DNA from 3 places in the Paenibacillus sp. ClWae2A genome. Region 3 is predicted to be linked to each of the others. Evidence: riboswitches for the same ligand, from Rfam matches in the RefSeq annotation. Region 3 holds a riboswitch; each other region holds the start of a gene.
The links. Region 3 has a riboswitch for cobalamin ahead of cobJ (precorrin-3B C(17)-methyltransferase). Riboswitches for the same ligand answer to the same signal wherever they lie in the genome.
Positions count from the first base shown of each region.

Region 1: it holds a riboswitch for cobalamin, as region 3 does, so the genes downstream of both, nikB (nickel ABC transporter permease) here and cobJ (precorrin-3B C(17)-methyltransferase) in region 3, are expected to answer to the same signal.
Region 2: it holds a riboswitch for cobalamin, as region 3 does, so the genes downstream of both, QVE09_RS20000 (ABC transporter substrate-binding protein) here and cobJ (precorrin-3B C(17)-methyltransferase) in region 3, are expected to answer to the same signal.

Region 1 is NZ_JAULSQ010000012.1:35,167-45,517, forward strand. Features, by position in the region: gene nikC (nickel transporter permease) at 1-663, opposite strand, end outside; gene nikB (nickel ABC transporter permease) at 664-1,602, opposite strand; cobalamin riboswitch at 1,770-1,962, opposite strand; gene QVE09_RS25235 (AraC family ligand binding domain-containing protein) at 2,040-2,867, opposite strand; gene melA (alpha-glucosidase/alpha-galactosidase) at 3,073-4,374, shown strand; gene QVE09_RS25245 (response regulator) at 4,492-5,193, opposite strand; gene QVE09_RS25250 (ATP-binding protein) at 5,195-6,787, opposite strand; gene QVE09_RS25255 (histidine kinase) at 6,795-9,134, opposite strand; gene kdpC (potassium-transporting ATPase subunit KdpC) at 9,238-9,798, opposite strand; gene kdpB (potassium-transporting ATPase subunit KdpB) at 9,860-10,351, opposite strand, start outside.
Region 2 is NZ_JAULSQ010000007.1:52,579-62,929, reverse strand. Features, by position in the region: gene QVE09_RS20035 (NAD(P)/FAD-dependent oxidoreductase) at 1-454, shown strand, start outside; gene QVE09_RS20030 (Cof-type HAD-IIB family hydrolase) at 783-1,586, opposite strand; gene lplA (lipoate--protein ligase) at 1,864-2,868, opposite strand; gene cobD (threonine-phosphate decarboxylase CobD) at 3,058-4,248, shown strand; gene QVE09_RS20015 (adenosylcobinamide amidohydrolase) at 4,245-5,075, shown strand; gene cbiB (adenosylcobinamide-phosphate synthase CbiB) at 5,120-6,100, shown strand; gene QVE09_RS20005 (histidine phosphatase family protein) at 6,091-6,786, shown strand; cobalamin riboswitch at 6,956-7,086, shown strand; gene QVE09_RS20000 (ABC transporter substrate-binding protein) at 7,497-8,489, shown strand; gene QVE09_RS19995 (FecCD family ABC transporter permease) at 8,486-9,532, shown strand; gene QVE09_RS19990 (ABC transporter ATP-binding protein) at 9,529-10,341, shown strand.
Region 3 is NZ_JAULSQ010000004.1:125,286-135,636, forward strand. Features, by position in the region: gene QVE09_RS15295 (M56 family metallopeptidase) at 1-835, shown strand, start outside; gene QVE09_RS15300 (DoxX family protein) at 888-1,301, shown strand; gene QVE09_RS15305 (pirin family protein) at 1,502-2,203, shown strand; gene QVE09_RS15310 (hypothetical protein) at 2,248-2,583, shown strand; gene QVE09_RS15315 (spore germination protein) at 2,759-4,354, shown strand; gene QVE09_RS15320 (Ger(x)C family spore germination protein) at 4,359-5,558, shown strand; gene QVE09_RS15325 (hypothetical protein) at 5,551-5,772, shown strand; gene QVE09_RS15330 (GerAB/ArcD/ProY family transporter) at 5,828-7,030, shown strand; gene QVE09_RS15335 (uroporphyrinogen-III synthase) at 7,162-8,001, shown strand; cobalamin riboswitch at 8,202-8,391, shown strand; gene cobJ (precorrin-3B C(17)-methyltransferase) at 8,801-10,351, shown strand, end outside.

The sequences.
Region 1 (10,351 bases), on a different contig from region 3:
CTGCGCGCCAAGCCCGAGAAAGGATAACCCCGAGATGGACAGCATCATACCACCCACATCCATCATTGCCATGACGATTAGCGGGGACAACATATTGGGCAGGATGGTCCTGCCGATGATCTGTATCTTGCTTGCTCCGCTGAAAGCAGCGGCAGCGACATATTCTTTTTGCTGAAGGGAAATCACCAGGCTTCTGGCCATCCGTGCATACTTCGCCCACCAGACAACCGACAGTGCCAGCACCGTATTGAACAGTCCCGGCCCAAGCATGCCTACCACAGCGATGGCAAAAATAAGGCCCGGAAAGGCCATCAATGTATCAGATAGGCGCATGAGCACCATATCTGTCACACCCCGAGCGAAACCGGCGATGACCCCAATCGCTACACCTAGTATGAACACAATGCCAATCATCATAAAGGTGAGCAGCAGCGAGGTTCGTGCACCATATAGAAGACGAGATAATACACAGCGGCCCAGCTGATCGGTTCCAAGAGGATATTCGGCGCTGGATGGCTGCAGCACTTTGGCAAAGTTCGTTGCAAGTGGATCGTGTGGTGCAAGCAGCGGTGCAACCATGGCAAGAATAATCCAGAAGACGGTCAGAGACAGCAGGAATGTGAACCAGCGATTTTGCAGTAATACAAGTCTGAAGGCTCTCATCTATACATCCACATCCAGTCGGATTCGGGGATCACGAAGATGTGTCCATACATCAACCAGCAGATTCAGCATGACATATATGATCGCCATCCAGATGACATACCCCTGAATCAGAGGATAATCCCTTGTGAAAATTGCATCTACAGCCATCTGTCCAACACCCGGCCACACAAATAAACTTTCCACAATCGCTGCACCACCTAACAAAGCACCTGTCGTCATGCCCATAAGAGTAACGATCGGCAGCAGGGCATTGGGGAGAATATGACGCAAAATAATGATCGACTCCTTCACACCTCTGGATCTTGCTCCGATCACATAGTTCTGGCTTGTCTCCTCAAGCAGGACCGCACGAATCTGTCTGCTGTACTGGGCAACAAGTGGAATCGCGAGTGTACATGCAGGCAGAATCAGGCTGTACCATCCGGAATTGCCCATTACCGGCAGCAGCTTCAGCTGTACACCGAAGACCAACATGAGCAACATACCCAACCAGAAGCTGGGCATCGATAATCCGGCAAAAGAGAACAGACGAATGACGTGATCAAGCCATTTGTTACGATAGACAGCCGACAACATCCCTAATGGAAAAGAAACCAGTATAACCAGAAGCATGGCGCTTCCTGTTAGCCAAAGCGTTGCAGGGAGCCGTGCCATCAGCACGTCCAGTACTGGACGATTGTATTTATATGATGTACCGAAGTCCCCAGTCACCACCTGTCCCAGCCATGTCCCGTATCGGTAGAGAAAGGGCTCATCCAATCCAAGCTCCGACCTCACCTGCCTGACTAGCTCATCCGATGGTGTTACCCCTGTAGACATAAGCATAAGTCTGGCTGGATCTCCCGGTGACAGGTAGGTTAGCAGGAACGTCAGGAACGTGATGCCGAACAATACGACTACCAGTTGTATTAATCGTTTAACGATATATCTGCTCAAGTGCTCTAACGTCCTTCCCCAAAACTTTATGTATGTGTCATGATGTTCTTCGTCCATAACAAAAAAAGCGTCCCTCTCCGTGTTACTGGATGAGGACGCCTTAAATAAACAGATTTTCAGAAAAAATCATGCTCTCTAAACACCTTCCTATCTCCCGTAGGGTACTACTGTGTTTGTTAAACCTGGCAGGTCTCCTGGCTCCAGAATCATCGTCACTTGCAGCTCCTTCCCGGCTTAAACCAGTGGATTATCGCTACCTGACTCCTCTGTTACAGTGGCGGGACCGCGCCGGTATTACACCGGACTTCCCTATTAAGCTTCTACCCTGACGGGCAAAGCACCAAGTTCCACATATTCAATTACACTTCTGTATCAGTATAGCGGGACAACGTTTAATGATCAAAACTTTTCTTTTAAATTTGAAGCACTAGGTGCGTCTAATCTCGATTTCTCGAACCCTTTGGAGACACACCCGTCACACGCTTAAACATCTTGGAAAATAATAATGGATCCGTATAGCCAACAGAGTGCGCCACTTCACTGACCGACAGTCCTGGATTCTGAAGAAGTTCGGCAGCACGATTCATACGGTACTCCAGGAAAAAGGACTGTAGCGACATGCCATATCGCTCTTTGAACAATCCCGATAGATACGTGCGATCCAGCCCCACAGCTTGGGCAATATCCAGAATGGAGGTTCGCTGGCTGTACCTGTTCTCCATGAACTGCACCGCCTGCCGGATGTACGTCTCTTTGTTCGAAAGGAGCTGCCCTATTTCTTCCTCCACAGGCGAAGAAGAGATTAATTCTGCCATCAAGCGGTACAAGAGACTCTGATTCATCACATCGCCTCCCGGACGCGTGGAAGCCTGGACCATCTCTGTATACAACTGTTCCATCGTATTCGTATCCTGGGCATCATATATCGGGCGCTCCGGGCTCAATTGGGCACGTTGCATGAATGCTTTGGCTTGTACGCCTTTAAAACCAAACCACGAATACGTCCATGGCTCCTGCGGATCTGCCTCATAATGAATAAGTGTGTCCGGGAGAATGACAAAACCCTGTCCCTCGCTAAGCTTGTATTCCTGATCGCCCATGTACACGGTGCCCCGTCCTTCATGGATGTAGTGCACAATGTAAGAATCACGTACACCCGGTCCCCAATAATGCGCAGGCTCACATGCCTCCCACCCAAAAAACAACAAAATCAGCTCCATCTGTGTCCAGCCTGCGGGAACCACATTCATCTCAATGCGACTCACTTTTTCGCCCACCCTCCTTATTTCCTTCCGCGGTTCACCATCTGTATATCTAATTAAATTATAACAGCTAAAGTACATAATTATTAGTTGAAAGCGGCAACAAAAATGGGATTATACCATGTTTGAAAGGGGTTGAGCCATAGTTATATGTGCCGAATCGGCCTATAGTTGGGGTACAACATTTTTCAGGGAGGCTGAACTTAAGATGAACAAAATTACGTTTCTCGGTGCAGGAAGCACCGTCTTTGTTAAAAATGTATTGGGTGATGTCATGATGACCGAAGCACTGCAGGATTTTGAGCTGGCATTGTTTGATATCGATGCTGAACGTTTGAGCGATTCAGAGCGTTTGCTGACCAGTCTGGCCCGTTCACTCGGAAGTCGTTGCGTCGTGAACGTATATCATGACCGCAAAGAAGCGCTGCGCGGGGCCAAATATGTCATCAACGCTATCCAGGTCGGTGGATATGATCCATGTACCATTACGGACTTTGAGATTCCGAAGAAATACGGACTGCGTCAAACGATTGCAGATACACTCGGTATCGGCGGAATTTTCCGTAATCTGCGGACGATTCCGGTTATGCTGGATTTTGCCCGAGATATGCAGGAAGTATGTCCGGATGCATGGTTCCTGAACTACACCAACCCGATGGCCGTGCTTACCAACGTCATGAATGTACATGGTGGGATCAACACCGTAGGTTTGTGTCATAGTGTGCAGGTATGTGTACCACATCTGTTTGATGCACTGGGGATCGATCAGACAGGTGTCGTGGCTAAGATTGCAGGGATCAATCACATGGCGTGGCTGCTCGAAGTTACCAAAGACGGGCAGGATCTATACCCCGAGATTAAACGTCTGGCGAAGGAAAAACAGAAAGAACAGCATGACGACATGGTTCGTTATGAGTTGATGCAGCGTTTTGGCTATTATGTAACGGAATCCTCCGAACACAATGCCGAGTACCACCCTTACTTCATCAAGCGGAATTACCCGGAGCTGATTGAACGCTTCAACATTCCACTCGATGAGTATCCACGCCGCTGTGTGAACCAGATTGAGGGCTGGAAAGAAATGCGTACCAAGCTGTTTGCCAGCGAAAATATTGAACATACCCGCAGCCGTGAATACGCATCGCATATTATCGAAGCGATGGAGACGAATAACCCGTACAAGATTGGCGGCAACGTCATGAACAACGGACTGATTACGAACCTGCCGCGTGAAGCATGTGTCGAGGTACCTTGTTTAGTGGATGGATCAGGGATCAGCCCTACGTATATTGGGGATCTGCCTCCACAACTCGCGGCTTTGAACCGGACAAACATCAACACGCAACTGCTGACAATTGAAGCGGCAATCACTGGCAAAAAAGAACATATCTATCATGCCGCCATGCTTGATCCACATACGGCTGCGGAGCTGTCTATCGATGACATCGTAGCGATGTGTGATGAGTTGATTGAGGCTCACGGCGACTGGTTGCCAAAATACACGTCATAATATAAAAGCACCGTTTCCTTTGCAGCTAAAGGGGACGGTGTTTTGTTCTTTCCATAGCGCTCACCCGCTGAATGGTGCATCACATCATGGTTAAGAAATGTCCCGCTCTCTTAAACGTTATTCGGCAGGGAGCAAAAAGCGATAACCAATGCCAGGCTCCGTCTGAATATATCGCGGATTCGTTGGATCTTCATTTAATTTTTTGCGCAGATGTCCTACATATACCCGAAGATAATGGCTGTCGGACTCATGATGATGCCCTCCCCATACTTGCTGCAAAAGCTGGCGCTGAGTGATGATTTTTCCTGCATTGGAGGCAAGCACCTTCAGCATCTCATATTCCGTTGGAGTTAATTTGACCAAAGTCCCCTCCAGTTCGACCTGCCTTTGGGCCAGATCAATCGTGAGTGATCCAAAGCGCAGTATTGGCTCATCCGTTGTTTTGGCTACATGACGCAGCGCCACTCGAATACGGGCGACCAACTCACCCATTCCGAATGGTTTGGTCACATAATCATCTGCACCAGCATCCAACGCGGCAATTTTGTCTCCCTCCTGATCCTTCGCTGTCAGCACAATAATCGGTACCTGTGACCATTCACGAATCCGGCGAAGCACCTCCATACCAGACATGCCCGACAAACCAAGATCAAGGATGATCAGATCCGGATGTACAATACTGGCCTGAATAACGCCCTCTTCGCCATCCCCACACTCGTGGAGTTCAAATTGGTGTGCCTGAAGGGTAACCTTGAGCAATTTGCGAATCTGCGGCTCATCATCGATCACCAGTATGCGAGCCCCTAGTGGTGCGTTCATGTTATTCTTCAACCTCTCCTTGTTCTGAATAGGGAAACCGCGATCCGTGAGCCTCCATGGGGATATCTATGCGTATTCTCGTACCCCCGCCCGGATTCGGCTCTGCCACAATGGTACCTCCGTGGACTTCCACAATGCCTTTGCAGATCGCCAGACCAAGCCCCGTTCCTGTGACATGCTGAGTCGACTCCGAGCGATAGAACTTATCAAATATACGCAATCTTTCTGCTTCCGGTATACCGATGCCTTGATCAGCTACCCAGATCTTCAATTGACTTGAACTCTTATCACTCGTCACAGTGATGACAATCTGGCTCTCACCGGGCGAATATTTGATGGCGTTGCTGAAGATATTCACCAGTACCTGCTCCAGTAATACTTCATCTCCGTAGATAAATGCCGGATCATCAGGCAGTTCAACCTGAATGTTGGGATGCGGACTGAATTCCCGAACCTGTGTCAGTACAACGCTGATTATGTCTCCCACGTCACACCATTTCCGGTTCAGCTGCAACATGCCGCTCTCCAGCCGGACCATACCCAGCAGATTCGTGACGAGACGATTCATGCGTAAGGCCCCATCCCGAATGTTGCCTGTTAATTCTCTCCGATCCTCGGGTGTAAAAAGAGTATCGTTCTCCAACAATCCCGTAGCCGAGCCGATAATGGCGGTTAGGGGCGTACGCAATTCATGAGAGACCGAGTCCAGCAGCGCTGTACGTATGCGCTCCGATTCGGCAGTGATCTGCGCCAATCGAGCCTCTTCCGCCAGCTTCACTCGGGCAATGGCACCTGCGGCCAGTCCACCGCATGCCTCCAACAGACGAAGCTGTTCTTGCTGCTCATGAACTTCACCAGCGTCCATGCTCACGGCGAGCACGCCATGAATCTGCTCCTCTGTGCGTAGCGGTACGTAAAGTCCGGGAGATTCCCGTAAAGCGGATGATCCCTTACCTGCGATCTGTCCGTGATGATATACCCATTTGGCAATGGCAACCTCCGACTCTCCATCTCCCCAGCCATCCTTTTCCCCTTCTGATGCGGATGTGGAAGAGCTTGTAACCAGCAGATCCCCCTGTCCATCCGGAAGATACACAGCTGCTGGCTTGCCCAAGGTGAGCGAAACCTGGGTTGCAATGTTAACCAGCAACGTATTCAGATCCGTAATGGCTGTCATCTGACGACTCAATGCGTACAGGGAGTTAGTCGTGGCCTCGCGTGCTTTTACCATCTCCAGCTGTTGTCGCAATCGACCTGCAAGACTGGCTGTCAGGATCGCCACCGCAAGATACACGACAAAGGAAATGAGATATCTCAAGTCTTCAACCGTAAAGCTCAAATATGGCGGTACAAAAAAGAAGTCAAACATAATGACGCTAAAACTCGCGGCATATATAGCTGGCCCCATTCCCCAATACACGGCACTCACCAATACAGGAAATAGGTATACAAGTGCTACATTAACCAGATCGCCACTCATACCGATGGCATGAAGCAGCAAAGTTAGCAGAGTCACCCCAAGGGTCACCCATACATATGCCGGAACCCGTTTTCCATGGGATGCCTGCGTTTCTTTTTTTATTCGTTCAGACAATATCCATTCACATCCCGCTCGGTTCATAATCGTAATCTGCAACGATCAATACATCCAGATGCCGCGACAAGCGTACAAGTCGGTTCACCACCGAACCTGAGCCGCGGTAGCCATTCAGCCACCACACCCGTCTTGCCTGCCCGACCACCAACTGGGTTGCTCTTGCCTCCGATGCCTTTCTTGCCAAAATCTCAGGTACATCGCGCAGCCTTGGACTGTGATGAATATGAAATTGACCACCAAGCCGAATCGTCAGCTGCTCCAACGCTTCCAGATGGCACTTAAATTCGTCACTCATGGACTCACCGATGTGGATATGATGTACATGCCAGATGGCTTTTAGACGAAAAGCCATGCGGAATCCGCGCCGGATCAGCCGCTCGGCATGACGATCACTGCTTACACATACAAAGACCGCTTCCTGTCTGCGCCAAGGTCCTCGAAGTGCAATTTTGGCCTGCTGTGCTTCAAGCCGTTCATCGACATCGTCCGCCAGCTCGCGCAGAGCAAGTTCTCGCAAGGCAATCAGATTGCCAATTTTGAAGAAATTCGCAAGGGCTTGCTCGACCTTGGCAGTTGCATAGATTTTACCCTCCCTCATGCGCTGCCGCAAGGCCTGAGGCGCCACATCAATCAACTGCACCTCATCTGCCATCTGAATGATCCGATCGGGTACGGTCTCGCGGACACGAACACCGGTAATATGTTCAACGGCATCATTCAGACTTTCGAGATGCTGTACATTCATTGTGGTAATCACCGAGATGCCTGCATTCAGCAGGAGCAGGACATCTTCATAACGCTTTTGCCGGACACTTCCGGGCACATTTGTATGCGCAAGTTCATCCACAAGCACCACTTCCGGACAAAGACGCAGAATGCCCTCCGTGTCCATCTCTTCCAGACGAGCCTCCTGATACACTCGCTGTGCGCGAGGGATCACAGACAGGTGACCCATCTGCTCCACGGTTTCCGCCCGCCCATGTGTCTCCAGCAAGCCGATCTGCACATCGATGCCCTTACGGAGCAAATCATTGCCTTCCCGCAGCATCATGTAGGTTTTGCCTACTCCTGGTGCAGCACCGATATATATTTTGAATGTGCCGCGCTGAATCTGACCAATCTGTTCCTTCATTTCCTGCTCGCTTAGTCTGCGGTATGTCAGCGACTCCACATCGTTAACTTTAGCCGGAACCACACGTTCACCCTCCCTGGCCGCTCGATCAGCAACCAGAAACAGATCAACACCACGTAATCTGCGTAACAGCGAGTTAACAACGGACCCTTGCCACAGTTCCTGCCAGCGCGTACGCCGGGAGTGTCCCATCACAATTCGGGTAATCTGGTGCTCCATTGCGTAACGCGCCAGCGTAGACGGGATGTTGCGACGGTGTATTACTGACAGCTCCTCCATATGGCCGCCAAACTTCTCCACCAGCTTGATCATATTCCGCCGAAATACGGTTGCCTCCTTGGTTAATGGCTGCTTCATATTCCGAAAAACCACGGCGCACAAATCACCATTCAGCCGTTTGGCAATCTGTTGTCCACGCCGGATATAGATCGAGCCGTTCCAATGATATTGCGTGGACACCAGAATCCGTTCCATGATGCCTGTTGTGACGGTAATTCCCATCTCCTCCCGATGCTCACGCAGGGATTCATTCACCCCTTCTGCCACCAATCTCAGTGCCAGTTCGCGCAGAATACCCAGATTGCCTTGACGAAATACAGTTTCTCCCTCATGCCCCTTCAGATGACCTTCTGCCAGACGGCTCAGTATGGTTTCCGGCGTGACGTCAATCAGCTTGACTTCATCCGCAAGTTCCAGTGTATCCGCAGGTACGGTATGTTCTACTGCGATACCGGTGAGCTGCCGCGCCAACTCGGTATACCCTTCCAACTCATACACATTCACCGTTGTCATGACACTAATGTTGTTTCGGAGCAAGAAGTGAATGTCCTCCAGCCGGGTAGCATACCGAGCGCCTTCTCTGTTGCGATGTGCCAAACCATCTACCAGCACAACCTCCGGATTACGCGCCAATAGTGCGTCCAAGTTCAGATCCTTCATCTCTGTATCATCACTCTGGCGTAACCAGTGAATGCTTGGAATCCGTTCGAGTGCGCCAAGCTGTTCCACCGTTTCCGGTCTGCGCATTGTGGAGACGGCGCAGATGACCACATCAATGCCCTGCTCACGCAACGTATTCCCTTCTCGTAACATGTGATACGTTTTGCCTGATCCGCTGACTGGGCCAATGTAGATTTTAAGCGTACCCTGCTGCAGCTTCGTAATCATCTTCAACATCTCTTCTGGTGACTTGCGCTTGAAGCTGTCTTCCATCCGTCCTCTCCCCCTTTCTTATTAGAGCGTGTCTTAAAATATGAAGAAAAAAATGGAGAAAGCCCCTCACGATATGTCGTGAGCAGGCTAATATCTTCATTCGTTAGTTCAGTTCTGCTGTCAGCGCCAGATTCAGAGCCGTTACATTCACACGCGGTTCCCCGAATATACCCATCTGACGACTTTCCGTATGCTCATTTACAAGTTGTACAAGTTGCTGTTCACTAAGCCCCGTAGCTTCGCTAATGCGCGGGATCTGTGCCTCAGCGGCTTCGGGAGAGAGATCCGGGTCAAGTCCAGAGCCTGATCCCGTCACGAGATCAGCAGGGATCTGCTTCAATCCCGGGTTTTCCTGCCTAATCTGAGCAATCTTTTCCTTCATCTCGCCGATATACTCCTCCGAAGCTACGGCGCGATTTGAACCGGCTGAAGCCGTTGGGTCATAACCGGCATTTGATGCCCGGGGCTGGAACAGCCCCGGCGATTGGATTTTCTGTGCTAGCAGTGACGAGCCGATGATTTTCTCATCTTGCGTAATCAGACTGCCATTCGCCTGCGCAGGAAAGAGAAGTTGGGCTACACCAGTTGTTACAAGCGGGTAGATTAGGCCGCATATCAGCATAAGCACGACGGATAGCCGTACGGCGGGCAAGAACATGTTCATACAGATCACTTCCTGAATTCATTAGGATAAAAGAACAATTTTGATAAGCGTTGTTATCTCGTTAAAGAATCCCCGACAAAACCATATCAATCAGCTTAATGCCGATAAAAGGTACAATCACACCGCCTACGCCATAGATGAACACATTGCGGCCAAGCAACCTTTCGGCTGACATCGCCCGATACTTAACCCCTTTCATCGCGATGGGAATAAGCAGCGGAATAATAATGGCGTTGAAGATAAGCGCCGACAGGATTGCAGACTGCGGTGAAGCCAGATTCATAATATTTAGCGCCTGAAGCTGCGGCATGGCGAGAATGAACATGGCTGGAATGATGGCAAAATATTTCGCGATATCATTGGATATCGAAAAGGTTGTGAGTGCGCCGCGTGTAATCAGCAACTGCTTGCCAATGGAGACGACCGACAATAGCTTGGTCGGGTCAGAGTCCAAGTCAATCATGTTGGCCGCTTCCTTGGCCGCCATGGTGCCCGAATTCATCGCCAGGCCCACATCGGCCTGCGCCAGAGCAGGAGCATCGTTGGTACCATC
Region 2 (10,351 bases), on a different contig from region 3:
GCAGTTTGAGCGCCAAGTGTTGCTTCGTATGCAGCAGGCGATTGAACCGGCCTGGTGGCTTAGTTCTGTGGCCGATCTGCGTTGGAAAGGGGTAGAACATGTTGGGCCTTCCCGAATGAAAGGGGTTGCGTTTGCTCAGAAGTATATAAACTTGTTTACTAAGCAGGCAATGAAAAAGGCGAGTCAGGAAAATAATAAACATCTCTTTTTTACCCAGTTCCTAATGAATGCTCTAATCCTTCCTCCAAGTGAATACTTTAAAGGTGAAATCCTGAACATGATCCTGAACGACAATGGTTCCGAAGAAGAAATGGAGTTAAGAGCAGAGCTTGGTGTCCAAGATCCGGAGCTATTCCAGCAAAGAATAGATGAGATCATTCCGTCATTTCAACTGGAATTTGATGGGCAAATCAAGAAACTGCTGGAGTCTTTTCAGCATGCCATGAGCAAGTAAAACAATGAATCGTGGTGCGTGAAAGTAGGCAAAACATGAAACGCATAATTTTAAATTTCATAGCTAGCATTATAATCTCAATCATTGTATTTTTTATTGTTTTGTTTTTTGTCGATGTCCCAGATACAAATCGTGTCATCTTATCTATGGCGATTACGATTTCACTACAATTATCCTTAATCACGGCATTATTACTTTCAAAACATAAAAAATAACAGAGAAATATACCTACTATAATCATTCATACAGAAAAATGAAAATGTCTTTAAAATCAAAAAAACAGCCCTGTACAGCGAAATTCGCCGACCGGGCTGTTTGTTGACCTTATTTACTCTGCGTTCAGCACAAACTTCTCGATAACCTCTTTTACGCCGTCTTCGTTATTACTTGCCGTAATGTAGTCCGCCAGCTCTTTCAGCGCAGGGATAGCATTCCCCATCGCTACACCAAGACCAGCAACTTCGAGCATCTCATGGTCGTTCCAGGAGTCGCCGATGGCAATACACTCGCTGAGCTGGTGACCGAAATGGTCAGCCAGGAAGGTCAGGGCGTGGCCTTTAGTTCCTTCATTGTGCATGATCTCCAGGAAGTAAGGTTTGGACTTCGTGATATGGACTTGAGGTCCGAGCAATTCACGCAGGTCAACGGCAACCTTATCCAAGTAGTCTGGCTCATCGATAATAAGCAACTTCGGAGTTTTTTGTTCGATGACTTTGATGAAATCAGATTCGATATAATATTGGGTACCGTTTAATTTGGCATAATCACGCAACTTGTCGTTTTCCTCACGGGCATACAACTTGTCGTCAATGTATGTTTGAAGGTGGAGATTGTTTTCAAGGCAGTAATCATACAGTTTACGGGAAGCTTCCTGTGGGACGTAACGCTCATAAAGTACTTTTTCGTCCAGCAGGTTTTTCACCAATGCGCCCTGATACGTAATGATGGGCACGTTAAGTCCGGTTTGACGAGCAAGCGCTTGTGCGGAAGCATAAGCACGTCCAGTCGCCAGCGTTACAGTTACCCCATGGGCAACCGCTTGTTCCAGTGCAGTCTGTGTAGCAGGGGTTACTTCCTTGTTGTCGTTGATCAGTGTGTCATCAATGTCGATTGCGATTAATTTGTAGGTCATCTGTATTTCTCTCCTTTTTTATCTGTATCTATATTAACGAACGAAAAATAAGTTTTACACGAGGCCACTCCGAATACAGATTCATCTTTCGATCGCTGTTATCCCCGGATTTTTGATTCCATTCCCCAAGGGGAAATCCGTTGATAAGCGTATGCTTCCGATGTAGCTTTTTTTCAAAAAGCTTTAAGCGAACGCTTCGCTTCTCCCGATAAATTCTGTCTTCTCCGTTAACGTGTAATCTTAGACTTCGTTCTAAAACTATACTTACATCTAAATTTTATTCTTCTAGAAAAACAAGGCCGATAAAGTCTTCCAGCTCAAGGTTGCCGAAATAGTGTTTTACATCCAGACCTTCCAGAGCTGTACGTACCTCGGATTCCTCATAACGCTTGCCGCGCAGCATATTTTCGATATCCGCCACATCACCTACACCGAAGAAGTCGCCAAAGATTTTGATATCTTCGATGCGTCCATCCTTGATGTTCATGCGCAGATCGATGATGCCAACAGGGAATTTGCGAGTGTGCTTCACATTGCTTTCCGGAGACAAGCCATAGTTCCAGTCCCAGTTGTTATAACGCTCAGCGGAGATTTCTTTGATTTTGTCCCAGTCTTTGTCAGTGAGCGTGTACTGTGGAACGTCCTTAGGCTCCATCCGGAAAATGTGACGTAACAGCTCATCGCGAAACTGCTCAATCGTCAGGTTGGTGTCAATCAGATCTCGTATGTTGGCGACCCGGCTGCGCACGGACTTGGTGCTCTTGGATTTGAACTTCTCGGGATTGACGTTCAGGGAAGCCTGAACATGCTCCAAATTCAGATCAAACATCAATGTGCCATGACTGAACATGCGCCCACGTGTGGAAAACTGGGCGTTGCCCGAAATTTTCTTTTCGCCGACTTGCAGATCATTACGCCCGGTCAACTCGGCATTTACACCAAGCTCGTGCAAAGCTTCAACCACAGGCTGGGTAAACTTGCGGAAATTATGGAAGGATTGACCGTCATCCGCTGTAATAAAACTGAAATTCAGATTGCCCAGATCGTGATATACCGCTCCGCCTCCCGAAAGGCGACGAACCACCTGCACACCGTTATCCTGAACGTACTCGATATTAATTTCCTCAATCGTATTTTGATGTTTACCGATGATAATCGACGGACGGTTGATGTAGAACAGCAGATAGCTGTCATCCTCCATCGGTAGATGCTTCAGAATGTACTCCTCAATGGCAAGGTTTACAGAAGGATCTGTAATGCCCTGATTGTCAACAAACAGCATGGTCATTCCTCCATTAATGTATGTGAGGGATTGCTAGTCCCTTATGTAGTGAACCTTGGATATCAAAAGGAACCGAAATTCCTCTTCTATTGTAAACGAATTATGGTTGGGACACAAAGAAAACAGGATTGACCCACACCTCCCGTGCCATCCATAATAAAAAGGACATACAGAAAGGATGACGGAAGAATGACCGGTTATATCGAAGTGTTCGGACATGGCGGGGATGTGGAGACGGCTGCGTCACGATTTGGGAGGGATGCCGCTGATTTTCTGGATTTCAGTGCCAACATTAATCCGCTTGGTCCGCCCAGAGGGGTGCTGGAAGCTATACAGCAAGGATTACAGTCGGTGATTCGGTATCCCGATCCGGGGCATCGGGGATTCAAAGCACTGCTGAGCGAGCGTCTCGGTGTGATGCAGGAGCAGATTTCCGTGGGCAACGGTGCAGCCGAAAGTATGGCGCTCATTCTGCTGGGGCTTGCCCCGCGCAAGGTTGGTACGGTGGAACCGGGATTCTCGGAGTACCGGGCGTTGGCACGACAATTCGGGGCTGAGGTTATACATACGGAGGGCAGAGAAGAGTTGGCATGGCGAGCGGAACCCGAGGACATCGAGCAGCTTATGGAAAAGGTAGATCTATTCTTCCTCGGCCAACCCAACAATCCAAACGGTGTACAATATCCGCTTGAGGTACTGCAAAGGCTTGCCCGCAAAGCGGAAGAAACGGGAACCGTACTTGTCATTGACGAGGCCTTTATGGATTTTATTCCGGTAGCCCGGCGCCAGTCTCTGGCATCACATCTGAATGACTATTCTAATGTGATCATCATTCGCTCGATGACGAAGTTTTACGCCATTCCGGGCTTGCGTCTCGGATATGCTTTGGGCCGTGCGGAATACATTCAGGCGATGACGAAGAAACAGGTGACCTGGAGTGTCAACGGTCTGGCGCTTATGGCAGGTGAAGCCTGTCTGCGCAGCGGAGAACGGTACGAACAGGAGACCATATCACAGATCGCGCGGGAACGGGGGCGTCTAATGGAAGGACTAAAGGCGTACGGATGTGCGGTGACACCGGGAGAGGCGAATTTTATTTTGGTACGTGTGCCGGCCCCTTGGACAGCAGCATCAATGCAGGAGGCACTGGGCCGAAGGGGTATTCTGATTCGCAGCTGTGCCATGTATCCGGGGCTTGACGAATGGCATGTACGTTTCGCGGTCAAGGATGCAGACGCCAATGCTACATTACTCGAAGTGCTGGGCAGCGTGCTCGAAAGCAAGGGATATCCAAATGTCGATCAGTCCTCCATTCATGAATCAAGTCAGCAGGAGCAGACGAAAGATTCGGAACAGGCACAGGGAGGGAGGCGGTCGTGACACTCCCGTTTTATAACTACTTTGCGAATGGTGAAACAGGCGAGAATGAATATGCTTCCTCTTCCTGGCCCGGACTGAACATATCCGCACATGAACGACATATCAAAGCTCAGAGCCCAAGGGCTGCCCAAGCGTTGTCGAGTGCGGTATATGGCGGTGGGATGATAGAACTGGATCGAATATTTAACATCTATGTGGACAGGCATTACCGCTGTGATGATCCGCCGCGTGATATCGAACAAGCGCTGAATGAATGGCATGAGCCGGGGGATCAATGTGCCGGATTATTGACGGCCGTAAGGCTGGAGCATACCTCCATTCAGGAATATACAAGTGATGAATTTGGTCTTCTATGCTGCACCACTGCGGGTGTATCGAATGCAGCACGCGCGGGGTCGGAGAGAACGGTATTTGATACGGCGGGAAATAAGACGATGTCTTCCGGCAGGGAGCGCTCTGCTCCTTCAGCACGGAATCTAACGATGCCCCCCTATGTCCCGGGTACAATTAACATCATGCTCTGGTTGAATGGGCGCATGACCACCGGGGCGATGGTGAATGCGGTACAGACATTGGTGGAAGCCAAAGCGGCAGCGCTGGCGGATGCGGGTATTCTGGATTCGGAGAACGGGTTGCCCGCCACCGGCACCACAACCGATGCCATTGTGTTGGCGGTACGTCAGGCAGTGGAGGAACCTCATCCGATAATCACTTATGCCGGGACAGCGACTACGGTCGGGGCGGCGATTGGCAGATTGGTATACGACACGGTGACAGAGAGCCTTCGGGCAGGACTGTTATGGAAAGAGGGGATCAGGCACAAATGACTTTTGAGCTGGAACATCTATGGAACTGGCCGTTCTGGACAGGCATGGCAGGAGCCTGGATTATTATACTGGCGTACCTGTTGGACCGATGTATCGGAGATCCACGCTGGATTCCCCACCCGGTGATTGGCATGGGCAAAGGCATCTCGGCGTTGGAGCGTGTCATTCGCTCGCGTGTGCGTACAGATTCGGGTCTGAAGAGAGCAGGGCTGTTGTTCCCGATTGTGATTGCGGGGGGTTCTTTTGCCATCACCTGGGGACTCGTATATGTGCTTTGGTTGATTCATCCTGTCATTGCAGCAGTAGCTGAAGTGGTGCTCATTGCAACGACCATTGCTTCAAAAGGGCTAAAGGATGCAGGCATGGAAGTGTATCGTCATCTGAAGCAGCAGGATTGGCCGGCGGCCAGACGTTCACTGGGCATGATTGTTGGACGTGATACGGCGCATCTGGATGAACCCGAGGTTGTGCGGGGAACGGTAGAGACGGTTGCCGAAAATATCGTGGATGCCATTGTATCGCCGTTATTCTATGCGCTCATTGGAGGCGCTCCGCTTGCCATGGCTTATCGCGCCATCAACACGTTGGATTCCATGGTCGGATATAAAAATGACAAGTATCTGCATCTTGGTTGGGCCTCAGCCCGTCTGGATGATGTGGCGAACTGGATACCTGCCCGGCTGACCGCGATTCTGTTAATTGTGGGTGCCTGGGTCATGAAGCTGGACGCCAATGGAGCAGCACGCATGGTCGCACGGGATGCAAGATTACATCCAAGTCCGAATAGCGGTTTTCCCGAATCAGCGGTGGCTGGAGCACTGGGCATCCGGCTTGGCGGACATAACGTGTATCACGGCGTTGCTTCATTTCGTGCCTACATGGGCGAGGCCACACGGCCAATGGGAGCCGAGGATATTGTGCAAACGTCACGCCTGATGTTCTGGTCGGCAGGGGCTTTTGTGGTACTATGCGTGTTCATAACGCTGGGTGTGTGGCTGGCAGGAGGGACGCTGTTATGGTCATAAATGCAGGAAATGAAGGAAATGCAGGCAATGAAGTACATACGAATCAGCCTGGGCCGCTGAAACGAAACATTCTGTGGGTCCGTCATGGGACAACGTTGTGGAATGTGGAAAAAAAATATCTGGGGCATACCGACATCGGTCTGCTGCCAAATGCCAAAGAAGAACTGGCTCCGCTTCATGAACAATTGAGCGGTGTTTTGTGGAACGAGGTATATTGCAGTGATCTGCTTCGTTGTCGGCAGACGCTGGAACAGATTCTTCCAGATGCCAGCGGACAGGTGAAGTTCGACTCGCGTCTGCGCGAGAATGATTTTGGACATTGGGAAGGGCTGACGTATGATCAGCTCAAGGATAACCCTGTGTACCGAAACTGGATTGATGCGCCGCAGGAGGTCACTCCGCCCGGGGGGGAATCGTGGCAGGAGTTTACCGGACGGTTGGATTCCTTTCTCCAAGAGATGTTGTTGGAGGGTCGTCTTTCAATGTACGTTGATGAGGGGCAAGTGCCAACCATAGTTGTGGTTACGCATGGTGGTGTCATCCGGTATGCCTTGTCCCGTCTGATTGCCGGGCTTGGGTTCTGGGATACTCATGTCGTACCGGGACAGGCGATTCAGGTTCAGCTTGAACAACAGGGGAATCAATGGTTTGGCAGCAGAGTGACTTTTCCACCGATCGGGTTGTAAGGATGTACAATATACCCTATAATCACAACAGAAGTGTGACTTCAGCATGGATACAGGTACGCTTCAGGTTGTGAAGCCTGAACGAGTATGCAGCATGCAGAAATTACACGGCAATGGTTTACCATATCAGCGACCAAGGGTCCCGCGTGTGAAGGCTGTCTTTTCATGGCAAATTTAGTACGAGTCATGAAACACACATGGGTGAAATGGGGAAGCCGGTGCAAATCCGGCACGGTCCCGCCACTGTAAAACAGGATGATTCCTGTAAGTCAGGTTACCTGCCCTGGACGTACAAACCGGTGTTCCTTCGAGGAAAGGACAGCGTTTCGGGCTATTCTATGCGCATGGACAACCCTTGGTTGAACATGTACAGATCGCCATATGCGAGACGTCATCCCTGATCCTTGTCCAAGGATTGGGGATTTTTTATTGTTCATGTAAGATGAACGAGACCAATTTTACACGAGGTCACTACGATTGCAGTACCATCTTCCGATCGCTGTTATCCCCAGATTTTTTGATGCCCTTTTTTGAAAGGGAAAATCCGGTGATAAAGGCGAACACTTCGTTTCTTCAGATCGGTTCTGCACTCTCCGTTAACGTGTAAATGTTGCAGTTCAAACCTTGTACAGGAACACCAAGGCATGGGCAGTAAGAGTTCGAGCACGATGCAAGAAAATAGTACAGATAGAGAAGGGGAGAATAACAGAATGAATTTCAAGAATTGGAAAAGCGTAGCGTCCCTGCTAAGTGCAGCGGCACTTGCACTGGCTTTGGCCGGATGTGGCAATGCAACAACGAACGAGGGCACTTCACAGCAACCGGCACAGGAGCAGTCCCAAGGCCAGGTGCAGACGGACCTCAAAACACAATATCCACTGACAGTTACGGATGCAACGGGTGAATCATTCACCTTTGAAAAGGCACCTGCCAAAATCGTATCCGTGTCTCCGGCTGAGACAGAATCCCTGTTTGCCCTTGGATTGGACGATCAGATCGTTGGTGTATCCGACTATGACGATTATCCGGAAGCAGCAACAACCAAAGCTAAAATGGGCGGTATCACCAAGCCCAATGAAGAGTCCATCATTGCCGCTGAAGCCGATATTGTATTCACAGGTATCTCCATGAGCGAAGATGCAGTGAAGAAACTGCGCGAACTGGGTATTACCATTTTCAAAACGGACCCTAAATCCATCGACGATGTGATGAATAATATCGAAACCTTCGGTAAAATCACCGATCATCAAGAAAAAGCACAAGAAATCATCACTCAGATGAAACAGGACGTGACGGATGTAACCGAAGCGGTGAAGGCAGTTAAACCGGAAGAGAAGAAAAAAGTATACGTTGAATTCTCCCCAGGTTGGTCGGTAGGTAAAGGTGAGTTCATGGACGAACTGATCACCGTAGCCGGAGGAACCAATATTGCTTCGGACAAAGAAGGCTGGTACCAGATCAATGAAGAAAATGTGATCGCCTCCAACCCGGATGTGATTTTGTATGCTAATGATGTAATTGATGAGAATTCCAAAACACTGGATCAGATCATCAAGGCTCGTAGCGGCTGGGATCAAATTACGGCTGTAAAAAATGACGCGGTTATTGGCCTGGATGCCAACCTGCTGAGCCGTCCGGGTCCACGGGTAACTCAAGGGTTGAAAGAAGTAGCCAAAGCGATCTACCCTGACTTGTTCCAATGAGTAAAAAGCTGATCCTGTTCGGAACGACGGGCATGGTGCTACTAGTGCTCACCGTGCTCATCTGCACGGGCATTGGTTCAGTAGCGTTGCCGATCCGGGATATTGCAGGTATCCTGATTCACAAAATTCCCTGGGTGGGCGACTGGATTACACCGGATTGGAATAAGGCAGCAGAACAGATTATCTGGAAAGTCAGATTCCCACGTGTACTGCTTGCTGTGCTCGTGGGCGCATCGTTGGCGATTGCCGGTGCGGGATTTCAGGGGGTTCTTCGGAACCCGCTGGCAGACCCGTTCACCTTGGGCGTATCATCCGGTGCGTCAGTGGGGGCTGCTTTCCTGATTTTCTTCGGATTGCAGTATGCACTGATCGGGATCTGGACGTTGCCACTGGTGGCGTTTTTGACGGGTGTAATCACATTATGGTTTGTTATGGCACTGGCTCGTGAAGGGCGTAAAATACCAACACACAGCCTCATTCTGGCTGGTGTGGTCATGCAAAGTTTCCTGGGCGCAGTGGTTTCCTTCCTGTCGACCATGTCGAAACAGACGATTAATGAAATTATATACTGGACGATGGGAAGTCTGGCATTACGCGGGTGGTCGTATACGGCCATCCTTTTCCCGTATTTTCTGTTAGGGCTGGTCTTTCTCTGGAGCCGCGCACGCTCGTTGAATGTGCTTGCGCTGGGAGAACGTCAAGCGGCACATATCGGGATCGGAGTGGACAGGCTTAAGCTGTCCGTGCTGGCAGTTGGCACACTGCTGACCGCAGGGGCTGTCTCGGTATCGGGTGTCATCGGATTCGTTGGATTGGTGATCCCGCATATGTTGCGGCTGCTGGTGGGGCCGGATTACCGACTGCTGGTACCTTTGTCTGCCATTGGTGGAGCAATCTTCATGGTGTGGGCCGATACCATCGCAAGGTCGTTGCTGGCGCCAACTGAAATTCCGCTCGGTGTTGTCACCGCCTTTGTTGGTGCGCCGTTCTTTGCTTACCTGCTGCACCGAAACAAAAAGTTGCAGAAGGGGATGATGCCATGAATTCCAGTACCAGTTCCAACTCGACTTCACTTATCTCCATTAAGGGAGCAGGGAAGTTATATGGCAATCATCAGGCACTGCGCAATGTAGACTGGCATGTTGGCGAAGGTGACTGGTGGGGAGTTGTTGGACCAAACGGCAGCGGCAAGTCCACCCTGATCCAGCTTATTGCCGGAACGGAACAGTTAAGCGAAGGTCAGATCCGTATTGATGGTCGAGATATCGGCTCTTATAGCCGTAAGGAACTGTCGCGCATGATCGCTGTATTGCAGCAGGACGGCTTGCCAGCCATCTCCTATCCTGTGCGAGACGTGGTGGAGATGGGGCGATATCCATACCAGAACTGGTTGGGACGGGAAGTGGGCGATGGGGCACTTGTAGTGGACAGGGTGCTCGAAGACCTGGGATTGACAGAGCTGGCGGACAGACCGCTGGATGCACTCAGCGGCGGGCAACGGCAACGGGTCGCACTAGCCAAAGTTATGGCTCAGGAGCCGCGGTTGTTGTTGCTGGACGAGCCAACCACGTTTCTGGATATTAAATATCAATTGCAATTCATGGAATTGTTATCGGCATGGCGACAGAGAAATAACATTACGATTGTGGCTGTGTTGCATGATTTGAATCTGGCCGCGTTATTTTGCGATCACATTCTGGCGCTGCGTGAGGGCATGGCGGTTGGAAAGGGCACGCCTCATACGTTGATCAACGATGAGAATATCCAGGATATATTTCGCGTCAAACCCGCGATTGTCTCTCATCCCGACCATGCCATACCTCAACTGTTGCTGCGGCGGGACATCGATTAAATGAAGCGGG
Region 3 (10,351 bases):
GTTTACCGTCGGGTTTGGCATTCCGTTACTCGTGTTCATGCAGATGTTCATGTACGCGATGTACAAAATTTTTGGCTGGGATATCCCGTTTAACTTGCTCTGGCTCTGTAATCATTGGATGAGTCGACTGGGATGGTTATCCGTGGGACATTTCCTGCTGGCACTGGTATTGCTGACATTTGCGGGAACAGGCTGGTTGCTAACGGTGCGTATGATGAAAACGAGAGCAGCCGTACGTAAACTTCGCTCCATGGAAGTGCGTGCATTGTCCCGCAAATTGGAGTCCAAGTATCACCATCTCGGACAGCCGGGATTCATTGTGGTGGACAAGTCATCTCCGGTTGCATTTACAATTGGTTTATGGAGACCTTGCATCGTACTCTCCACGGGGCTTCTGACGATGCTGGATACAGAAGAGGAGACGGCAGTTGTGTATCACGAAGTCCATCATCTGTGGCACCGTGACCCACTGAAGACGACACTGTTATCGGTATTTGCAATCATGATGCCGTATATTCCCGTATTGAAGCATACTTCGAAACATTACAATATCGTTAGAGAAATTCTGGCAGACAATGAGGCCATTGAGCGTACAGGCAATGTGGCAGGCATTGGCAGTGCTTTGCTCAAGCTGCTCCGTGCTTGTCCTGAACCTTGGGGAGCCAAAGAACTGACCGTTCAATCCTCATTTGCGGATACGTCGGTGAATGTCCGAATTTCACGTCTGCTGGACCCAGAACAGGACGTGACGCTGAGGTTGCCACGCTACGCCGTTCTGATGTCGGCTACTGTTTTCCTGTTGCTGTCTATCTTGTTTGTTTGGTCCATTGGATGAATCAACTTAGCTAAATGCGAGTTCGTGTATAACACTAGGAAGGATGATGAACATGAATAATAAAAGTGTAGAGATTGGATTATTTTTCTCAAGGATTATGATCGGATTGATCTTTGTATTGCACGGCTGGAGTAAATTCGAAGGTGGAATCAGCGGTACAGTAGGTTTTTTCGAAAGTATCGGTATTCCCGGATTTCTTGCATCCGTTGTAGCCATTATTGAGTTGGTGGGTGGTGCAGCGATGATTCTGGGTCTGGGAACACGTGTGTTTGCTGCCCTGTTTGCCATCGTGATGGTTGGCGTTCTGTTTACAGCCAAAATGGGTGAGCCGTTCCTGAGTGGTACCGAGTTAGATTACCTGCTGCTGGCGGGTTCCCTGACACTGCTCTTCACAGGAAGCCGCTTCCTGGCCGTGGATTATCTGTTCTCCAGACAGGGGAGCGCTCGCCAGAATGTGAGTGCTTGAATTGACTAACGATTACTAAAAAATAATGAAGTGCAGGATGAGTCCTGTAACGAGGTTCTTTATTGGCCAGGCCGGTTCGGGAATTGTATCTGCGAACCGGGCTGATCAGTAGAGAACTTTTTTCGTTTGGACGACATGCCTTTGGTTTGTTACAATGAGAATAAGTATGCTACTAAGAAAAAATAAGGAGGATGCATTTTATGATTAACGTCATTCCATCCGATGCCCGCTCCAGCTTCGATCGAGGCTGGCTCCGTGGTAGTCACAGCTTTTCTTTCGGAGAATACCAAGACCCGGAGAATACGGCGTTTGGACCGATGCGGGTAGCGAACGACGATGTGATTGCGCCTGGTCGAGGTTTTGGGGCTCACCCGCATAGTGACATGGAGATTGTATCGATCGTACTCAGCGGCAAGTTACGACATGAAGATAATCTGGGCAATGTAGCCGTTACAGGCTTTGGCGGTATCCAGCGGATGTCAGCAGGCAGTGGCATGATTCATACCGAACATAATGCATCCGATACCGAAGAAGTACGTTTGCTTCAGCTCTGGTTCATGCCACAGACAAAAGGGTTGGAGCCCTCCTATGAGACGACATCATTTGATCCAGCGGCATTGGCAGGAGCACTCGTGCCGATTGTATCGCCAGATGGGGGACCAAGAGTTGCGACCATTCATCAGGATATGACGATCTACCTTGGCCGATTAGCCAAAGACGAAACGTTAACCTTTAATCAGGATGCAGGCCGCCGAATGTACATTTTCTCCATCGAAGGCAAGCTGGGATTGGATGGAGAGTACCTGTTGAACGAAGGCGACACGGCTCGTGTGGAACAGCGGGATTCAATCGAACTGCAAGGAAACGAAGATACGTTCTATATGATTATTGATTTGCCGTAGATGGCTGATGAAATGAACTCCAAGATGAAGGAGGATATACACATATGGCGCAACAGGAATGGTTTATGGTCAAACATGCGGTGACCGGGCGAGGATTGGCTAATAGCAAAACAGATTCGTTGTCCTACCGATTCCAACAGGAGGGTAAAGGTTTCATATTTACCGTTACGGGCCTGGACAAGCAGATTGTGGAACAGATTATGGAGCTTAGACAGGAGCTAAACGTATTTCGCTTCGTCCAACGCAAGGATCAGCCCCTTTTGAAACACTGGTACTATGTAGACGGTGAACGGGTAGTCTACGACAGGGAGAGTCACACGCTAAGCATCTATGCGAAGTCAGAGATTCGTTATGTGCCTGAAGATTATTTTGCGGACTAACTAAAATAGGTTGAACAGTTTTTTGAATAGTTAAGGAGGTCTCTGTTAAATACAGAGGCCTTTTTGCTGTCTGAAATTAGAGGATTTAATCGTAATTTTGCAAAAAAGACCACATAATTCCCCGCTATCTGGCACAAGCTACCTTGTATAAAAAACAAGAACGGAGGGGCGGCATATGGCGGACAAAACATCTGGGAAAGACAAGTCCCGACAACCGGGACGAGCTTCAGAAGAGAAAAAACATATCCCTTTGGGACTGCCGTCCCCGCCTTTTCTGCGGCAGCCGATTAGTGCAGTACATGCAACTCAGATTCAGGCGGTAAAGGAGATCTTTTCCGATTGCTCGGATGTGGTTTTTCGCAACGTTATGATTACGCCGGAAGTGAAAGGACTGCTCGTCTATATTGAGGGTATTGTCAATTCGGCTGATATCCAGGAACACATGCTGCGTCCGATTATTCGTGGGCTGGTACAGCAGCGTACAGATGAACCTGATGTTCCACTGGATGATACAACCGTTGAACTAACACAGGTGAAGCGTGTGAAAACCTGGGCCACCGCGGCTGAAGGGGTGCTGGCATCCTCCGCACTTCTGGTGGTCGATGGAAGTAGCGAAGCCTGGATGTTCAACGTCAAAGGCGGCGTCAGACGTGGCGTGGAGGAACCTCAGACGGAATCCGTAATTCGGGGACCACGGGAGGGATTTACCGAAACACTGCGCGTGAATACGGCTTTACTGCGGTTCAAGCTGAAAACCCCCTCTCTCAAGATGGTAAGTATGACACTAGGCACAGAAACCAAAACCGATATTGTTCTGACCTATCTGGACGATATTGCTGATCCGAAGTTGATTCGGGACGTGAAGAAACGTCTGGAAAAAATAAAGATCGATGGCATTCTGGAGACGGGTTATATTGAGGAACTGATTGAAGACCACCCGTATTCTCCATTCCCGCAGATGCACTATTCCGAGCGCCCGGATACAGTAGCAGGTAACTTGTTGGAAGGACGATTTTCCATTTTAGTAGACGGCACTCCCTTTGCGTTAATTGCTCCAGTCACGATGTGGCAGATGCTTCAGGCCAGTGAGGATTACTATGAACGATTCTTCATCAGTAATCTGTTGCGTTGGATACGGTTTCTGTTCGTAGCTATTGCACTTTTCCTCCCAGCGCTGTATATCGCCATTACCACATTTCATCAGGATATGTTGCCCACCACGCTAATTCTGAGTATTGCCGGTGCACGGGAAGCCATCCCTTTTCCGGCTTTGGTGGAAGCCCTCATCATGGAGCTATCATTCGAAGCCCTCCGTGAAGCGGGGGTCAGGTTACCGAAAACAGTCGGTCAGGCAGTCAGTATTCTCGGTGCGCTTGTGATCGGACAGGCTGCAGTACAGGCAGGGATTGTGTCCGCACCGATGGTTATTATCGTATCCATGACAGGTATAGCTTCCTTTACAATTCCGCGGTTTAACTTTGCGATTACCGTACGTCTATTGCGATTTCCGATCATGTTATTGGCGGGTATGCTTGGACTATATGGCATCGTCATTGGCTTGGTCCTGATCTCGGTGCATCTGACACAGATGACTTCGTTTGGTGTACCTTATCTGTCAGGTCTTAGCCCGTACAGTAAGACTGATACCAAGGATATTCTCATTCGTGTGCCGTGGTGGAAAATGATCCATCGTCCTTCTACGGTTCAGGATAACCAGAAACGGATGAAAGACAAGATCAATGGTTCGCCTGAAGCTGAGGAAGGATGGTGAACACATGTTTCTTATTCGAAAAATTAGAGCCGCATTGATTTTGCTCCTGTGTACCCTTTTAATAGCCGGATGCTGGGATCGTAAGGAAATTAATGATATTGCCTTTGTGATTGGCGTAGCTGTTGATAAGGAGGAAGACAATTACAGATCCAGTCTCCAGATTGCACTTCCCGGTCAATCCGGTTCTACGGGCAGTTCGGGAGGTGGCGGCGGTACAAGCGGGGACAAATCATGGTTCATGTTGTCCAACACCGCGAAGACACTGAGGGGGACTACACTTGAAGGCCAAAAAGCACTCTCACGAACGATTTATTATGCGCATCGTCGTACCCTGCTTATTGGAGAGGACCTTGCCCGGGATGGCGTGGCTCCGATGCTCGATTTATTTACACGTTACCCGCTCAACCGATTCTCTGCATTACCGGTCGTTACGAAAGGTGCGGCATATGAAGTCATGGATACGGATGCACCTATAGAGAAGTTTCCATCCGAGATGGTGAGAGAGTTGTGCTTTCTAAATATGCGTAACCCACGTTCTCTTAAAACGTTCACCGATGCCATTCTTAGTGAAGGGGTAGATCCCTTCTTGCCTGTAGCTTCCAAAGTGGACAATGTCCCAAAAAATTGGAAGGATGCCAAATCAAATATCAAGCTGGATGGATTGGCCATTTTTAAAAAAGACAAGTTGGTAGGCATGATTGACAAGGCTCCCGCTGATGCCCTGATTCTCGCTATGGGGGAAGCCAATGCACCAGAAATTATGGTCAAGGCTCCGCGCGGAGAAGGAGATATATTCATCAAACTGAACGAGAACCATTCTTCACTGCACCCCAGTGTCAAGAAAGAAAAGGTCACTGTGACCGTTCAATTGTACGCCAAGGGAGTAGTTGTAGATAACGAATCAAATTACGGTGATCTGCGTGAAAAAGAGATTTTGAAATTAAATGACGCGGTCCACAAAAAAATAAAAGAGGATATCGTTGAAGGGGTTCGATTAATTCAAGGGAAATATCATGCCGATATTCTCGGGATTGGTCGGTCGATCCATCAACACTTGCCAAAAGAGTGGGACAAAATGAAGGATCGATGGGATGATATCTATCCTGATGTTGAGGTGAATGTTATCCCCCACGTCATCATTGAAAATGTAGGGGTAGTCAATAAACCGATCGGTGTCATGGAGGAGGATATCGTACATGATTAAACCACTGTTGTTCACCTATTTGGGGATGGTCATCATGGTCATCGCGATGGACTTTAGACATCTAAAGCAGGCGGCAGTTATTAATCGCTGGTTATCCTATGGGCTGATTGCATTGGGGACAGGCATTTGGTTCTATGTAACCCATCTGAGCAAAACCTTTTATATTTCCGTATGGATCAGCCACGTCATCCAGCGATTCTTACCGTTACCATAGATACGGACTAAGGATGGTACGGAGTAAACTTTGAATGATGGGAAGGAGGTACTGTATGAATCAAAGTGTGACTTCTCGACAGATTGTACTACTCGTGCTGCTGCTCAGTATTACGGGCACGTTGATCCAACCCCATGCACAGGCCATTTATTACGCGGAACAGCACGCTTATCTCTCGTATGTGCCAGTTGTTCTCGTGATGATTATATCCATGTGGATGGTAAGCCGAATTCAGCGGAGATTTCCGAATCAGGATCTATTTGAGGCGCTTGCTGAGCGGTTCCCCTTTATGGGAAGGCTCGCAGGCGTAATGTACATTTTGTTTTTTTTCTTCATATTCGCTAGAGATATCCGATTAATTGGTGATTATGTAAGTATAACCTTGCTAGAGACAACGCCGATATCCATTGTGGTATTGTCACTCATGATTATGGCGGTATTTATCGTCAGAGGTGGGCTTGGTTCGTTGATCGGAATGTCAGAACTATATGTTACCCTGTTCCTGTTGAATTCTGTAATTTTGCCTTTTATGCTGATTCAGCAGGTGAATATGGATAATCTGATGCCCTATTTTCATCTCGATATGGCAGGTGTAGGCAAAGGGAGTTGGTACATATTTTCTTTTTATGGCGAGATGATCGCCTTACCTTTTGTCGTTAAGGGCAGTGATTTTCGCTTCAAGCCTGTGTTATGGGGCATCATTATCTCGGGATTGCTGATGATGCTGATTATGGTGGAAACCATCACGTCGATTGGTGTGCCCATTGCCTCCAGACTCGTATACCCTTCGTATGAACTTGCAAGGCAGCTGCAAATTAGTGATTTTCTGGATCGGTTTGATCTGGCGTTAGCAGCGGCAACCTTGCCTGCCATGATTACCAAAATTGCATTTGATCTGTACTTTGTCTGTTGGGGACTGAAGCGAATGATTCCGAAGGTTTCGGGAAAGGTCATGACAGGTCCGGTGGCACTGTTAGGCTTTGTTTGTGCATTCTGGTTTTTCAAAAACGCCATTCAGCTTTATCGTTTTACCCGGGAATGGACATGGATCGCCATTGTTTTTGAAGTACTGTTCCCTATGGTGCTGTTTCTTTTCCTTCGTCCTCGCAAAAAGGATAAAAAAGAATCTACCCAACAGAGATCGGGAGAGCAGTCCAAGAAAGAGAAGCATGAACAGGGACAAGAATCCTCTGATTCGGAGAAGAACGGAGAGAAAAAAAGGCAGGATTCTCATGGTGGAGAACTCCAGCCTTCCTGATACATTCCATCAAAAATCCTTATAGATGAAACGGGCAAAAAGAGGGTAAGCACAGTTTCCCTTGGCAGAAGTACCCTGTATACTGTAGTCAGACTGATGAACATTCGGCTGGACTAACGGGGGGAACATGAATGGCTCAACATTTGGCAGGTGTACGTGTAGCATTGACAGGACCACGAAAATCGAAAGAAATGTCCATACTGGTTGAAAAAATGGGCGGTATTCCGCTTGTGCGACCGGCACAGGGAACGGTATTTCTGGATGATCGGAGTATCAGGGATGGGCTGGTATCCTGGATCTCAGACCCGCCAGACTGGGCGGTGTTAACAACGGGTATGGGATTGGACGCGATATTTGAAATGGCCGAGGATATGGAAGTGGCGGGACAGTTGCTGGATGCACTGTCGGAATCCTCGATTGCGGCGAGAGGTTACAAGACAGTGAATGCACTGAAAAAGCGCAAGTTAACGCCGCTAGTACGGGACGATGATGGCAGTACGGACGGGCTTATTCGTGAATTTGCCCCACATGATCTCGCAGGAAAAAAGGTTATGTTGCAGCTTCATGGGGAGACAGCTCCCAAACTTGTCGCATGGTTGGAAGAACAAGGCGCAATCGTCACACAAGTGCTTCCTTACCGCCATGTACCGCCGGAAGAGGCAGAACTGGAACAGCTATTGAATGAAATTCTAAAGTTCGAGGTAGATGCTGTTGCGTTCACAAGTGGACCGCAGGTCCGATTCCTGGCACAATATGCGGCATCGCAGGACAAGCTTGAGCCGATGCTTGCAGCCTTCAGACAAGGTGTAATCCCTGCGTCTGTAGGTAAAGTTACAGCAAACTCCATGCGTGAAGAAGGCATTGAGGCACTGGTCATTCCGGAGGAAGAGAAGATGGGAGCACTCATCGTTGAGCTGGGACGTTACTTTGCGGCAGGGCGTGCGGCCAAGATTAGTGGCTTGCAATCCTAGATAGCAATGACTATGAATGAACGTATTCAATTATTAGGTTAGTGGATGGTTGAAAACGAATCGTATATGTGTATGTTACTTCTGGTTCTGATCCGTTTTTTGGATCAGGACTTTTTTCTGTTTTGTCTGAAAATAGAAGAACGGACAAGTATCATAAGCATGGACATTATTTCCTGAGCGGTGTTATTATGAGAACAATATTGAATGAAAACAAGCAAGGTGCTCTTGCGTGCAGCAAGAGGTAACAGGGAATCGGGTGAAAGTCCCGAGCGGTCCCGCCACTGTAATGGTGAAGCCCTTTTTGATTCAAGTCACTCGGCAAGCCGGGGAAGACAGAAAAGGAAGCTGATGATCCAAAGCCAGGAGACCTACCTTGCATGTGTCACCGAACCCTTCGCGGAAAGGAGTGGTGTACGAAGAATCAGGAAATGGGCGAACAAGCGGTTCGCCTGGCTGGCCCCCCCTTGGGCCACATAGTCACAGGATTACCCTCTGGGAATCTGGACTGTGTTCTTGAGTGTACGTACATGCGTATCCCATCCGTTACAAGGATGGGATTTTTTTGTTTTTTTTTGATAAATGTACATCCTTGCGATAACCAACCATATGTCGGGAAATTGCAGGTAGAGGATAAATTGGTTTGATCATAACAGGTGGTTGATGAGAGGGTCTGGTTCGGTAGTCTGAGTAAACAGAGCTGACGAGTTGAACATGCAGTACAGTTCGGGAGAAGGTCGGCATAGCCGCCCTTCTTCAATGTTTGGATCAGTTCGACAAGTGTGATGGAGGAGGAGAAGCAATGCAAGATCAAGGCAAGTTGCTGATTATCGGGTTTGGTCCGGGAGCCATGGAACATATCACGAAGCGGGCACTCGAAGCACTTCAGGAGAGCGAGGTTATTATCGGATACAACACCTATGTGGATCTGATTCGCCCTCTGTTGAACGGGCAAGCGATTGTGCGCACAGGCATGACGGAGGAAGTAAGCCGTGCACAAGAAGCGGTCAGACAGGCGGAGATGGGCAAAATTGTTGCCGTAATTTCCAGCGGTGACGCAGGCGTATATGGTATGGCGGGTCTGGTGTACGAGGTGCTGATGGAGCAAGGCTGGAAGCCGGATACGGGTGTTGCCGTCGAAGTTATTCCGGGCGTGTCGGCCATTCAGTCTTGTGCATCACTGCTTGGTGCTCCCGTCATGCATGATGCATGTACGATCAGCCTTAGTGATCACCTCACGCCGTGGGAGACCATTATTCGCAGGGTCGAAGCCGCAGCGTCCGCTGATTTTGTCATTGCCCTGTACAATCCACGCAGTGGACGACGCACACGCCAGATCGTGGAGACACAGGAAATGATCCTGCGTTATCGTGACCCACAGACCCCGGTAGGTCTGGTAAAAAGTGCATATCGTGAGCGTCAGGACGTTGTCATGACCACACTGGAGGATATGCTGAATCATGATATCGGCATGCTGACGACTGTGATTATCGGCAATTCTTCGACCATGATGTACGAAGGACTCATGGTCACCCCTCGCGGGTATCAGCGAAAATACACGCTGAACACCGCGGAACAGTCGCTCAGACCTCATGAGCGACTGCGCACGGAAGCCGAGCCATGGTCGCTCGGCGCAAGGGACGCCCGCGCTGCCGCCTCCGGCGAGGCAGCGGGCCAGAGCGCGGCCAGCGTTGCATCGGCCGCGCAGCCACAGGCGGAGCCAGCCCTGCGCGGCGCCAGCGCCGGAGCGGGCACGGCCCCGCAAGGGCAGCCGCCCGCTGGTGCAGGGGCTGCTGCCGCTATGCCTGCGGCAAGCCTGGCGAGCAGCGCTGGCACCGCCGTGCTTGCCGGCGAGCGACCTGTGCCCGTTGCGGCAGAGGCCGCTACGGGGCGAGTCGCCGAAGCGCCACGCGCTGGCGCAGCTGAGCTCGCTGCCGAGGCGCTGACACGGCTCGCGGCAGGCGGCGCGTTCGCGGGCGAATCGGCGAGCCGCTGGCTGGATGCAGCAGCGCCGAGCCATACGGCAAGTGCATCGCAGGCTGCGACCGCAACAGCGGTACGCACTGCGCCCGAGCCTGGGCGCAAGGCGCCGCTGTTCGAAGTCGGCGTGTCGCCCGGCGTGGGCAACAAAAAATTCACCGCCACCCAGATGGCGCTGCTGGCGCAGTGTGCAAGTGAAGATGGCGAACTGGAGTACACGCCGGAGCACCAGATTATTCTGAGAGTGCCGACATTTGAACCGGACTCGCTGGTAGAAGAGCTGCGCGCAGCCAATTTTATCGTTGTACCGATTGGAGATGTCATCAAGGTGAAGGCCTGTGACTTCTGTAACATGGAGAAGGACGATGCTGTC